DNA from 2 places in the Bacillus sp. SYZHCR11 genome. Region 2 is predicted to be linked to the other one. Evidence: predicted binding sites of a transcription regulator. Region 2 holds the regulator's gene; the other holds the start of a gene.
The links. Region 2 encodes LexA, which represses DNA repair genes until DNA is damaged. Its sites were predicted from a motif close to CGAACATATGTTCG; they were not measured.

Region 1 (6,375 bases), on a different contig from region 2:
CTGCGGACGGATGAGCAGGAAATAAAGCACTGCAAACATTAAAATAATAGGAACGATTGTGCCTAAAGTACCCATCTGTTTCCCTCCTTTCATGAATGGTTTTATTTAGAAGCTTTTCGCATTTGGCTTATTATAGCCGTAACGCTCAAAGAACTCTTCTCGGAAATCACCAAGACGATCCTCCCGGATGGCTTGTCTGACCTGCTCCATTAAGTGTAACAGAAAATGAAGGTTATGGTAAGTTGTTAATCGAATTCCAAACGTTTCATTACAGCGGATCAAATGTCTGATGTAAGCGCGGGAGTAATTTTGGCATGTATGGCAGCTGCACTCTTCGTCAATCGGACGGAAATCACGCTCATATTTGGCGTTTTTCATATTCAGACGCCCTTCATTCGTAAACACCGTGCCGTTTCGGGCAATCCGGGTCGGCAGTACGCAGTCAAACATATCCACGCCGCGGATGGCGCCGTCAATTAAGGCATCCGGTGAACCCACACCCATTAAATATCTCGGCTTGTCCTTCGGTAAAAGCGGGGTTGTAAACTCAAGCACTCGGTTCATGACGTGCTTCGGCTCGCCGACAGATAATCCGCCTATGGCATACCCCGGAAAATCAAGCGAAACCAAGTCTTTTGCACTTTGTGTCCGCAGGTCTTCGTATTCTCCGCCCTGTACGATTCCGAACAGCCCCTGCTCATCTGAGCGCCCGTGCGCCTCCAGGCAGCGTTCCGCCCAGCGGCTGGTCCGTTCCACAGAGCGTTTCATGTAATCATACTCTGCCGGATACGGCGGACACTCATCAAACGCCATCATGATATCAGAGCCGAGGGCGTTTTGAATTTCCATCGCTTTTTCCGGAGATAAAAACAGCTTGTCTCCGTTTAAGTGATTGCGGAAATGAACGCCTTCTTCTTCTATATTACGAAACTTGCTCAATGAAAAGACCTGAAAACCGCCGGAATCTGTTAAAATCGCGCGGTCCCAGTTCATAAACTTATGAAGCCCGCCCGCTTCTTTTACAATGTCGTGTCCCGGGCGGAGCCATAAATGGTACGTATTGCTTAAAATAATGCCCGCATCCATAGATTTCAGCTCATCCGGAGACATCGTCTTTACCGTAGCAAGCGTGCCGACCGGCATAAATACAGGCGTCTCAAAGGAGCCGTGGGGCGTATGAACTCTGCCCAGCCGCGCTCCCGTTTGTTTGCATTCCTTTATAAATTCATAACGTATCGGTTGTTCAGCCACTTTGTATGAGGCCTCCTGTCATTCAAATTAGATAATCAGCATGGCGTCGCCAAAGCTGAAGAAACGGTATTCCTCTTCTACCGCATGACGGTAGGCGGAAAGAACATGCTCTCTGCCGGCAAGCGCAGAAACGAGCATGATAAGGGAAGATTTCGGCAGATGAAAATTGGTGATCATGCCGTCAATCGCTTTAAATTCATATCCCGGATAAATGAAGATGGACGTCCAGCCGCTTGAAGCGGTAAATACGCCGTCATGCTCGCCGGCAATGGTTTCCAGGGTGCGCGTTGATGTCGTCCCGACCGACACGATGCGCCCTCCCGCCTTTCTGACCTCGTTTAAAGAGGCGGCGGTTTCTTCCGTCATTTCATAAAATTCCGCGTGCATGTTATGCTCTTCCACATCATCCGCACTGACCGGGCGGAATGTGCCGAGTCCCACATGAAGTGTGATAAATTCAATCCGCACACCCTTTTGCTTCAGCTCGTCCAGAATCTCTTCCGTAAAATGAAGTCCGGCCGTCGGAGCTGCGGCAGATCCGATTTCTTTTGAAAAGACGGTCTGATACCGTTCTTTATCATCAAGCTGCTCTTTGATATAAGGAGGCAGCGGCATTTCACCGAGTGATTCAAGCACTTCGTAAAAAATCCCGTCATACCGGAATTCTATTTTTCTGCCTCCGTGATCAAGCTCCTCCGTGCAGACCGCTGTCAGCCGGCCGTCGCCAAATGTCAGGACCGTTCCTTTTTTTACGCGTTTCGCCGGCTTTACGAGCGTTTCCCATGTATCATTTTCTTCCTGTTTTAATAACAGAAGCTCCACTTTCGCTCCCGTATCTTCTTTTGTGCCGAATAATCTTGCAGGCAGCACACGGGTATTGTTCAAGACGAGACAATCCCCTTCATTAAAAAAGCTTACAATCTCTTTAAATGAACTGTCCGTCAGCCCGCCCGTCTGTTTGTCGAGCACCATCAGCCGCGATGCGTCACGTTCTTTCAGCGGCACTTGGGCAATGAGGCGTTCAGGCAGTTCAAAATCAAATAAATCGACTTTCATCATTTCACCTTTATTCTGTCTATTGTTATTTCATTCTGCCGAAAAAATTAAGCAGAATGGATAGTATCACACTGATCACAATACAAGTGACAACGGGAAAGAAAAATGTAACATTTCCCTTCTTAACGAAAATATCTCCGGGCAGCCTTCCGACAAAGTGCCAGACTGCGCCGGCAATAAGCAAAACGGCACCGAGAACCATGAGAACCTTCGGAAAGTCAGTCACGGGCGGGCGCCTCCAATCGAAAATGTTCATACACAGCCGGAGTCACGACCCGTCCCCTCGGCGTCCTCTGGAGAAATCCGATCTGCAGCAGATACGGTTCGTACACATCCTCTATTGTATGCGGTTCTTCGCCGATTGTCGCGGAAATCGTATCAAGGCCGACGGGACCGCCGCTGAATTTTTCGATCATGCCCATCAGCAGCTTATGGTCGATATGGTCAAGGCCGAGCGCATCGACTTGAAGACGTTCGAGCGCGTCGTGAGCGATTTCTTCCGTGATGCGGCTGTCGCCGAGCACCTGGGCAAAATCCCTCACCCTTCTGAGAAGCCGGTTTGCAACCCGCGGCGTTCCCCTTGACCGTCTGGCGATCTCCAGAGCCGGAGCTTCTTCGATATCCACTTCAAAAACGTCAGCCGTTCTTGACACGATATCTGTCAGCTCTTCCTGCGTATAGTATTCAAGGCGCGACAGCACCCCGAACCGGTCTCTGAGCGGTGCGGTCAATAATCCGACCCTTGTCGTCGCTCCTACAAGCGTAAAAGGGGGAAGGTCGAGACGGACGGAGCGGGCGGACGGGCCTTTTCCAATGACGATATCAAGGCAGAAATCCTCCATCGCCGGGTACAGCACTTCCTCAATCGAGCGGTTCAGCCTGTGAATTTCGTCTATAAACAGCACATCCCCTGGTTCGAGCGCCGTTAAAATGGCTGCCAAATCTCCCGGTCTTTCGATGGCGGGACCTGACGTCGTCCGCATCTCCACACCCATCTCATTGGCCACGATAGACGCAAGCGTTGTTTTCCCGAGACCCGGAGGCCCATATAAAAGAACGTGGTCCAGCGTTTCCTGCCTCATTTTCGCCGCATCGATAAACACGCGCAGATTTTCTTTCACCTTCTTTTGGCCGATATACTGGGCGAGATTCTGCGGCCTGAGGCTTTGCTCGATTATTGATTCATGGCTGTCTGCTTCACTTGAAACGAGCCGTTCATCCATGAACATCACCTTACTTTAATAATTTTTGCAATGCTTTTTTCACATATTGATCTGTTGAGAGCGCTGTTTCCTCTTTTAAGTGAGGAAGCACTTTTTTAATTTCTTTTTCGGCGTAGCCGAGAACCCTAAGCGCTTCAAGCGCCTCGTCAAGCGCCGTTTCAGCCTCTTGTTTTTCAATGCGCGCTTCATGATTGAACAGGTTGTCAATCATTTCAGGCACGACGTCGGCCAGTTTGCCTTTCAAATCAAGAATAATCTGCCGCGCCGTTTTTTTGCCCACACCCGGAAATTTCACCAAAAAGGCTTCATCTTCCTGTTCGATCGCTTCGATGACGGCTCCGGGGTCACCGGAACCGAGGATGGCGAGGGCCCCTTTCGGCCCGATGCCGGTGACGTTCAGCAGCTTTGTGAAAAGCGCTTTTTCTTCCCGGGTTGAAAAACCGTACAAAGAAAAGGCGTCTTCTTTTATATGATGATACGTAAAAATGGTCTCTTGATTGCTTACCTTATAAATAAACGGATTCGGAGTGAAGACCTGATAGCCGATTCCGCCGTTTTCAATCACGATGTATTGGGGAGATACATAATCAATCGTCCCCTTCACGAATTCAATCACACCTATTCACCTCTTTGACTGCTTATCATTGTAACACAAAAACAGCCAAAGTCTTATAGAAAAGTTAACGTATGTTCGCTTTGACATCTTCCATTCAGAAAAAAAAGACATGTGTCACATGTCTTGCGTCAAAGTCAGCCGCTGTAAGTCTTAATATGATCGATCACGCTCTCAAACTCCGCTTTTGTCCTGTACGGTATGCCGTGTTCCAAGTGCTTTTGCAATCGGCTTTCCAGCCTTTCTATATCAATCTGGAAGAAAGATTGAATCGGCTCGGCCAGCGATCCGGGACGGCCGTGAAAAGTGGAGATGACGCCTCCGTCCGTGACGCCGATATAACCGTTAACCTTACTGAGCGGAGAAATGTCATCAACATGCTTACGGAAAAGAACGAAGCCTTTTTTCTGCTCAACGAGCGTCCAGCCCGCATATGCGGCCCAAAAATCCTCCATCGCCAAAACGGTTTCATCCGTATGTTCGATGCCGACATCACCGTCCAGATAGACCTTTTCCAGCTGGACGTGCACCCGAAGCGGCCCGTAATGCTCAACCTCCGCCCCGTATGCGCCTTTTCCTCCGCAAATCAGGACTGCAGCCGATAAGATAAGCATAAACAATAGACGAGCACCGCAAATTCGTTTCACCAATAACACCTCTTTATTCAATCAAACTCTTGATGCTAGTTTGACCAAAGATGCCGGCGCTTAACCGTTTTCTTTCATTTGTCTGTTTCAGCCGAATAAAAGCAGCCTCTATTATGAAGGCTGCCCCGATGATTATGCCCGGCCGGCTGAAATCAGTTTCATTTGTCCGGACGTCAGTTTGAGCCGGTATCCCCTTACGGTCAGATACACAGTTTTTTCTCCGCGGCTTTTGTCATGCTCCGTTTTTTTCATTCCGGCCCCTCCGTTACGTTTTATTACTTTTATGTTAACACCGCAACATAAAGAGCGTTTTAAGAATATGTAAAGAAATGATGAAGCTTTATCCATAAAAATACTGCCGGATGAAATCATCCGGCAGTCCCGTTTAACGGCTGTTTCTGTTCATGTCTTGCAGCTTTGTAAAAGTAGCGTTGTCGGTAAACACTTGAATTGTACGGCCGTCCGCAAATCTTTTGGCCGCATGTTTGACATGTTTATCATCATTTTTCGTAAAAGGATGATTTGTTCTGACGGCAATGACGACTCTCGTGTCAGTCACGATGACCTGACTATCCTGTACGCCTTTTACTTTTTTCACGCGGTTTGCAACTTTTGCCGCCAGCCTGATGTTTTCGGCGTTGTCATACCCATTATAAGACATAGCTGCCGGCGGCGTATTGACATTTCGGCCGTTATATGTGCCGTCCGTCGTTAACGGAACCCCGTCATTAGGCGCATACTGGTCAGACACGTTTGTCGTATTATGACGGCCGTTTCGGTTTTCCATCATTTCAGAAACGGGTCCTTGATGGTCCATTCCGTACTGGCGTCTGCCGTTATCATTATCATTCGAATAATATCCGACCGGACGTGTTGACTGATTGTAGCGTCCGTCATTCATGGCATTATTTGCTCCGCATGCCGTTAAGCTTGCCGTCACGGCTAAAACGCCTGCGATCGTCATCAGTTTTTTACCCAATGGAAAAACCCCCCGTGGATTCATCGCTGTTTGAGCGTTTTCCGCTCATGTTTAGGATGTGCGGCCGACGGCGGGTTTAAGCTTGTCAGTTATGTCCATTCCTCAGTTGGACATAAAAAAAGGAACGACATACATCGTCCCGAAACATTAATCTTCTTCTTCCTCCGGCCGTCCGAATACTTGATTTGGACTCGGCTGATTCGGTGCGGCATTAGGATTTGCTCCGCCGTAAGGCATAAAATATCCGGCGTTTGCACCCACATTCGGATACGGCTGCACAGGCATATTTGCGTGATGGTGATGTGAACCGTGGTGATGATGGTGGTGGTGATGTGAATCATGGCAGCCGCAATCATCATCCTTAAATTTCCCATCATGATGAGGCGCGTTTGCGTAATGTGACGAATATCCGCCGTAATACGGCATTTGACCGTACGGAACACCGCCGAAACCGGATGCAGAACCATCGTAATGCTCTGCATTTTCATGGGCCTGGTTTTCATATTCACCGTAACCCGCTTGCGGCCCAAATCCCGGATGATGGAATCCGTGATGATGGAATCCGTACGGTAACGGCATCGGCATTACCGGAAAGCCTCCATAACC
Region 2 (6,375 bases):
AGCTGAATGAAGATCCTTCCGATTTTTCCATTTCAACGCGGGAGCATGACCCTTCTGTCCTCATATTAGCTATACACGGCGGAGGCATAGAGCCGGGGACCAGTGAGTTAGCCAGAGAAATTGCCGAAAACCGGAGTTTATATTTATTTGAAGGGTTAAAATCAGCCGGTAATGCAGCTCTGCATTTGACAAGTTCGCATTTCGATGAAACCAAGGCCGTGCAAATGGTGAAAGGGCACTCTAATGTCATTTCATTGCACGGTTACGGCAGTGATGATAAAAAGATAAAAATCGGCGGTACAGACAGAGAACGGGCCGAACTCTTGACCGATGTGCTGAAACGGCACGGGTATCCTGCCGTTCTTCTTGGCACAAATGATAAATACGCAGGCGTCAGTCCGAACAACCTTGCCAATCAATCTTCATCCGGATTGAGTATTCAAATCGAAATGAGCACCGGCTTCAGAAAATCACTATTTGACACCTTTACGCTGAAAAGCAGAGCATCCGCACAAAACGGGACCTTTTACCAATTTACAAAAACGATTTCTGATTTTATCAGTGACAATTATTAATAAGCACGCTTATTTTGTCGGCGGGGCTTTTTCTTTTGAAATTTATGAAACTTTAAGTTCTTAAGATCGTATACATAATTGACAGGATGAAAGAAAAGAGGTGGGCAAATGAAAGTGATGATCGGGTCTATCATTCTTCTTGTCATCATCGGATTCGGTTTATGGCTGATGCTTAGTCCAATCTTTAAACAAGTGGGAAGCGGAGCCAAAAAATTAAAAAAGTCATGGGAGGAAGAAGATCAGCATGAGCGAAAATAAGCGCGGAAACACAAAAAAAATTCTCGGCGGTGTGATTATAGGTGCAGCCCTTTTAATTGCGGGCGTCACAGCGTCACTATTCATTGAAAAAATACCGAACGGTTATGTCGGGGTTGTATACTCACCGAATGGCGGGGTAAAATCCGACACATTGGACCAAGGCTGGCACTTAGTCGGATTATTTAATAAAGTAACGGAATATCCGGTGCGTATGCAGACAGTGAATAATGAAAATATAAAAGTGGCAACCTCTGACGGTAAAAATATAGAAATGGATATCGCTTACAACTATGTCGTGCAGCCTGATAAAGTAGTCGATCTGTTTAACAAATTCGGGGCGGTAGACGTTGAAACGATTGAAAATACATATTTAAAAACAAGGCTGTGGGATGCGGCGCGAAAATCAATCAGCAAATACTCGGTTATTGACACATACGGGCAAAAATCTGCTGAAGCCGCTGCCGATGTTCAAAAGAGATTTGCTGATGATATGAAGAGTCTCGGATTTTTAATTGATGATCTGACGCTTGGCGTACCGAAGCCGGATAAAGCCACACAGGAAGCCATCGATGCAAGGGTGAAGTCTTCACAGGAACTTGAACGGACACAAACTGAAATTAAAATAGCCGAAGCCGAAGCGAAAAAGAAAAAAATTGAAGCGGAAGGGATCGCTGACTATAACGAAATCATTAAGAAATCAATGTCCGATGAAATGATCAAATATAAATGGATTGAAAAATGGGACGGAAAAACGCCGAAAGCGACAGGCACAGACTCACTGCTGCAGCTGCCGCTTGACGATCAGAAGCAAAAGTAAAAAGAGGAGGAGGCGATTGCCTCCTTTTTATGTTTTTTCCTGAGGGTCTTTTTCCGACACTAATTCTTCAGACGCCTCGGTTTGATAGCTCCATAGCGTGCTATCCGTCTCTGTTGTGTCCTTATAATCTTCGGGAAGTACATATTGCTGCAAATACCGGTGAAAAAATGCCTCAAAAACAGAAATGCAAAGTGCAGAGATAACCGCTGCCGCGGCAGGAGAGACATTAAACCCGCCAATGTTCATCAGGAATATCCATAATATAATGAATGAAATTCCGAAATCAGCTGCAACGGCTGTGAAATTGCTTGTTCTCGGCAGAATCATGCAATCACCCGCAAAATAAGTGATTAAACTTAAGATCACTGTAATAAACAGAACGTTTAAAAAGGTTACTTGGTACATAAGATCCAGAACAATGTACAGTAAAGCAAGTGTGAGCGCCGTTTTAGAAGCGAAAGCAATTACGTGTTTCATTTGAACCACCTTCGTTATTTCGTTTAGTCTTCATTGTAAGCAATCCGCAAATTTTTAAACTGGTATATAGTGGTTATAAAGTAAAATGTGAATAGACATCACAGGATTCACAAGTTAAAATATGTAAAAAGGGGGATGCAAATGAAAAAATACTGGATATGTATTGCTGTTTTTTTATTATGTTTTAGCGGAATACACTCAGCTAAAGCGGCTACCACTGAATTCGGATCAAAAACAAGCTTCACTTTGGAGGGAAACGCAAAAGAGTTTCATATTGAAAATCCGGGTGCTGTAGCTGCCGACGATTACTTTTTAGGCTATAAGTTCACCATAATGAACAACTCTTCGTGCGGTTTAAGCATGAAACTCCAGCGGATGGCGCTGAACGGAAATTTTTATACATTAAGTTCTAAAAACTACAGCGGCAGCTGGTTAAACCTCAGTGCCCAGGATAAAAAATCAATTGATCCGTATCACAAATACAGGATTCTGGTTGAAAGTTCTTCAAACGTCTGTGGTCCCGTCTATATTAAAGGGTTCTACGGTGTAGAATATTATCATTTTGATTGAAAATAGATACTCGCTAAAGGCAGCGGGTTTTTTTATATTTATATTTAACTTATTACACTATGTACTAAATATTCATACATAAATTTTTGACGTGCCCGCCCAAAGAAAAGATAAAAAAGCAAATTCATCACGCACAAATATATAAAAAGTTGAAAAATGGATGAAAAGTTTCTTGAGGGAAACATTATTAGTTGACTTCAAAAGTGTGATGTCGGATAATAAGAATGTAAGTTTTTCCTCCTTAGCAGGTTCGTTTCTTAAGCCAGGGCGAATCTGCTTTTTTTATGCAAAAAAACCCCTTACAGAGGGGTTTTTTACGATAAATGAAGTTTAATAGAATTAATGGACGGCTCTGAATACGCCGATCACTTTCCCCAAAATGCTTACGTTTTGCAGGATAATCGGCTCCATCGTCGGATTTTCCGGCTGCAGCCGCACATAATTGTCTTCTTTATAGAAGCGCTTGACCGTCGCTTCATCATCTTCGGTCATAGCTACGACGATTTCTCCGTTATTGGCCGTGTTCTGCTGTTTGACAATGACGTAATCTTTGTCAAAAATGCCGGCGTCAATCATACTTTCTCCCATGATTTCTAACATAAAGACATGTTCGCCCGGAGGAACCATCCGGTCAGGAAGCGGAAAATACTCGTCGATATTTTCAACAGCCGTAATCGGAATACCCGCCGTCACTTTCCCGATGACCGGAACGTTTACGACCTGGCTTTTCGGAATATGGACTTCTTCTTCATCCAATACCTCAATCGCCCTCGGTTTCGTAGGGTCCCGTCTGATCAGGCCTTTTGTCTCCAGCCGCGCCAAATGGCCGTGCACGGTTGAACTGGAAGCCAGTCCTACTGCTTCTCCTATCTCTCTTACAGAAGGCGGATATCCTTTCGTTTTTACCTCTTCTTTAATAAAACGCAGGATATCAAGCTGCCTTTTTGATAGCTTCGTCATATTTCGCACCTCAAAACGTCGATTTTAAGTAGATTATAGCATGATTTTCCTGACAGTACAAACATAGGTTCGAAAAAAACGATTGACAGAAACATTTGTTCGTATATACTGAAAGATATAAAAAGCGAACAAACATTCTTATCGGAGGTTGTTTACATGGCGAAAGAATCTATCATATTTGTCGGGCTGTTTACTGCGATTTTAAGTGCCGCTATTTTACTTGTTTCATGTGCGGGAAATGATCAGTCCCTCAGCCAATATGTTAAAATAAAGGTTCAGGACGGCGATACACTCTGGTCACTTGCGGATCATGTAGCAGAAAAGAAACACATTAATAAAGAAGATTTCATTGAGTGGGTGACGGAGAATAATCATCTCCAGACTGCTGATATAAAGCCCGGAGACGAACTTATTCTACCGGTTAAGAAGAAGCATCCGGCCGTATATCAGCTGGCCATTGTCAATTAGAGAGGAAAGAGAGAAATGAAGGCGCTCATTTATGCCCGCGTAAGCACAAACAAAGAACAGCAGCAAACGTCATTAAAAAGACAGGAAGAGGAGCTCAGTGAGATCGCTGCTGCAAACGGCATGGAAGTCGTGAAAGTCATTTCTGAGAAAGCCAGCGGTTACGAAATGGACCGCGACGGAGTATTTGAAATGCTTGATGAAATTAAAAAATCACATATTGACGCGATATTGGTGCAGGACGAAACGAGATTGGGAAGAGGAAACGCCAAGATTGCGCTTTTGCATTGTATTTACAGGGAGAACGTTAAAATATATACGACGGCTCATAAAGGTGAACTGGAGCTTTCCGAAGCTGATTCGATGGTACTTGAAATCGTCAGTATTGTTGAGGAATATCAAAGGAAAATTCACAATATGAAAATCCGGCGGGGAATGAAAAGAGCCGTGAAAAACGGCTACAAGCCTGAACGGAATCTGAAAAACAGACATGAAAACAGCGGAAAAGAAAAAAAAGAGGTTCCGGTTTCGGAAATTATCAGGCTGAGAGCCAACAAGCTTACCTTTGCAGAAATCGCAGCGACCTTAAGAGGATTCGGGTATGACGTGTCCAAAGCCACGGTTCACCGGCGGTTTCAGGAATATACCGCAGACACAGAAGGCAGCTGACGCGCATCAGTTGTAAAAAAGACTGCGTTTTAGTAGTATATAATCAACACGCACCAAAGGAGCTTATTATGATTTCTAAAGAAAAAATCGCAAGAATTAACGAATTGGCTCAAAAAGCTAAATCAAACACAATAACGGATGAGGAAAAAGCTGAACAGCAAAAGCTTCGCCAGGAGTATTTGAAAGGATTCCGCTCCTCAATGAAAAATACGTTAAAGAGCGTAAAAGTGATTGATCCGGAAGGCAACGATGTCACCCCTGAAAAATTAAAAAGAGAACAACAGAAAAATAATCTTCACTAAACAGAAAGAATACGGCAATACGTATTCTTTTTTCGTATATACTAATATCAGGATGTGCTTTACGACAATTTTCAACAAGTTTATCTCAAATTTAAGCTGAAAGAGTTGAGAAAAAGTCAGCATCGCTTTATGATGAAAAGGTACAACAATAAGGAAGGGGATTATAATGGATACAATTGAAAAGAAATCAGTTGCCACCATTCGTACACTATCTATAGACGCAATTGAAAAAGCGAATTCCGGACACCCGGGCATGCCGATGGGAGCCGCTCCGATGGCATACACGCTGTGGACGAAATTTATGAATGTAAATCCGCAGAATCCGGGCTGGTTTAACCGCGACCGCTTTGTTTTATCAGCAGGCCACGGTTCAATGCTTTTATACAGCATGCTGCATTTAAGCGGATATGACCTCAGCATTGAAGACTTGAAACAGTTCCGTCAATGGGGAAGCAAAACACCGGGACATCCGGAGTTCGGGCATACAGCCGGAGTAGACGCAACGACCGGGCCGCTTGGACAGGGGATTGCAATGGCAGTGGGAATGGCAATTGCAGAACGCCATCTGGCTGAGACATATAACCGTGATTCATTCAATGTAGTTGATCATTATACATACAGTATTTGCGGAGACGGCGATTTAATGGAAGGCATTTCTTCCGAAGCCGCTTCTCTTGCAGGCCATCTTGAATTAGGCCGCCTGATCGTATTATACGATTCTAATGACATTTCCTTAGACGGCGATTTAGACCGTTCTTTCTCTGAAAATGTAAAGCAGCGTTTTGAAGCAATGAACTGGGAAGTTCTTTATGTTGAGGACGGAAACAACATCGCTGAATTGACGGCTGCAATTGAAAAAGCGCGCCAGAATGATAAAAAACCGACTTTGATTGAAGTGAAAACCACGATCGGTTTCGGTTCTCCAAACCGTGCGGGCACATCCGGCGTTCACGGCGCTCCGTTAGGACTAGAAGAGAGCAAGCTGACAAAAGAAGCGTATGCTTGGACGTTTGAAGAAGATTTTTATGTTCCGGAAGAAGTATACGGGCATTTCAATCAAGCTGTAAAAGAAGCCGGCTCGAAAAAAGAACAGGAATGGAATGAACTGTTCGCGGCTTATAAAGAAAAATATCCTGAGCTTGCTGAACAGCTGTCACTCGGCATGAAAGGCGAGCTTCCTAAAGACTGGGATCAGGAAGTTCCCGTTTATGAAAAAGGCAGCAGCCTTGCTTCCCGCGCATCTTCAGGTGAGGTACTGAACGGGATCGCCAAGAAAATTCCT

Region 1: ruvA (Holliday junction branch migration protein RuvA) is a predicted target of LexA. The motif match lies at 4,211-4,224, and genes of this name have one in related genera.

What each region holds. Positions count from the first base shown of each region.
Region 1 is NZ_JBXUND010000003.1:288,570-294,944, reverse strand. Features, by position in the region: gene yajC (preprotein translocase subunit YajC) at 1-75, opposite strand, end outside; gene tgt (tRNA guanosine(34) transglycosylase Tgt) at 106-1,251, opposite strand; gene queA (tRNA preQ1(34) S-adenosylmethionine ribosyltransferase-isomerase QueA) at 1,279-2,307, opposite strand; gene AC2CGA_RS13265 (DUF2905 domain-containing protein) at 2,333-2,533, opposite strand; gene ruvB (Holliday junction branch migration DNA helicase RuvB) at 2,526-3,530, opposite strand; gene ruvA (Holliday junction branch migration protein RuvA) at 3,541-4,146, opposite strand; gene AC2CGA_RS13250 (intercompartmental signaling factor BofC) at 4,281-4,790, opposite strand; gene AC2CGA_RS13245 (hypothetical protein) at 4,923-5,042, opposite strand; gene AC2CGA_RS13240 (YhcN/YlaJ family sporulation lipoprotein) at 5,176-5,769, opposite strand; gene safA (SafA/ExsA family spore coat assembly protein) at 5,917-6,375, opposite strand, start outside.
Region 2 is NZ_JBXUND010000001.1:455,384-461,758, reverse strand. Features, by position in the region: gene AC2CGA_RS02140 (poly-gamma-glutamate hydrolase family protein) at 1-575, shown strand, start outside; gene AC2CGA_RS02135 (hypothetical protein) at 684-833, shown strand; gene AC2CGA_RS02130 (prohibitin family protein) at 820-1,650, shown strand; gene AC2CGA_RS02125 (YndM family protein) at 1,678-2,127, opposite strand; gene AC2CGA_RS02120 (hypothetical protein) at 2,269-2,697, shown strand; gene lexA (transcriptional repressor LexA) at 3,037-3,657, opposite strand; gene yneA (cell division suppressor protein YneA) at 3,814-4,125, shown strand; gene AC2CGA_RS02105 (YneB family resolvase-like protein) at 4,141-4,791, shown strand; gene AC2CGA_RS02100 (DUF896 domain-containing protein) at 4,860-5,093, shown strand; gene tkt (transketolase) at 5,260-6,375, shown strand, end outside.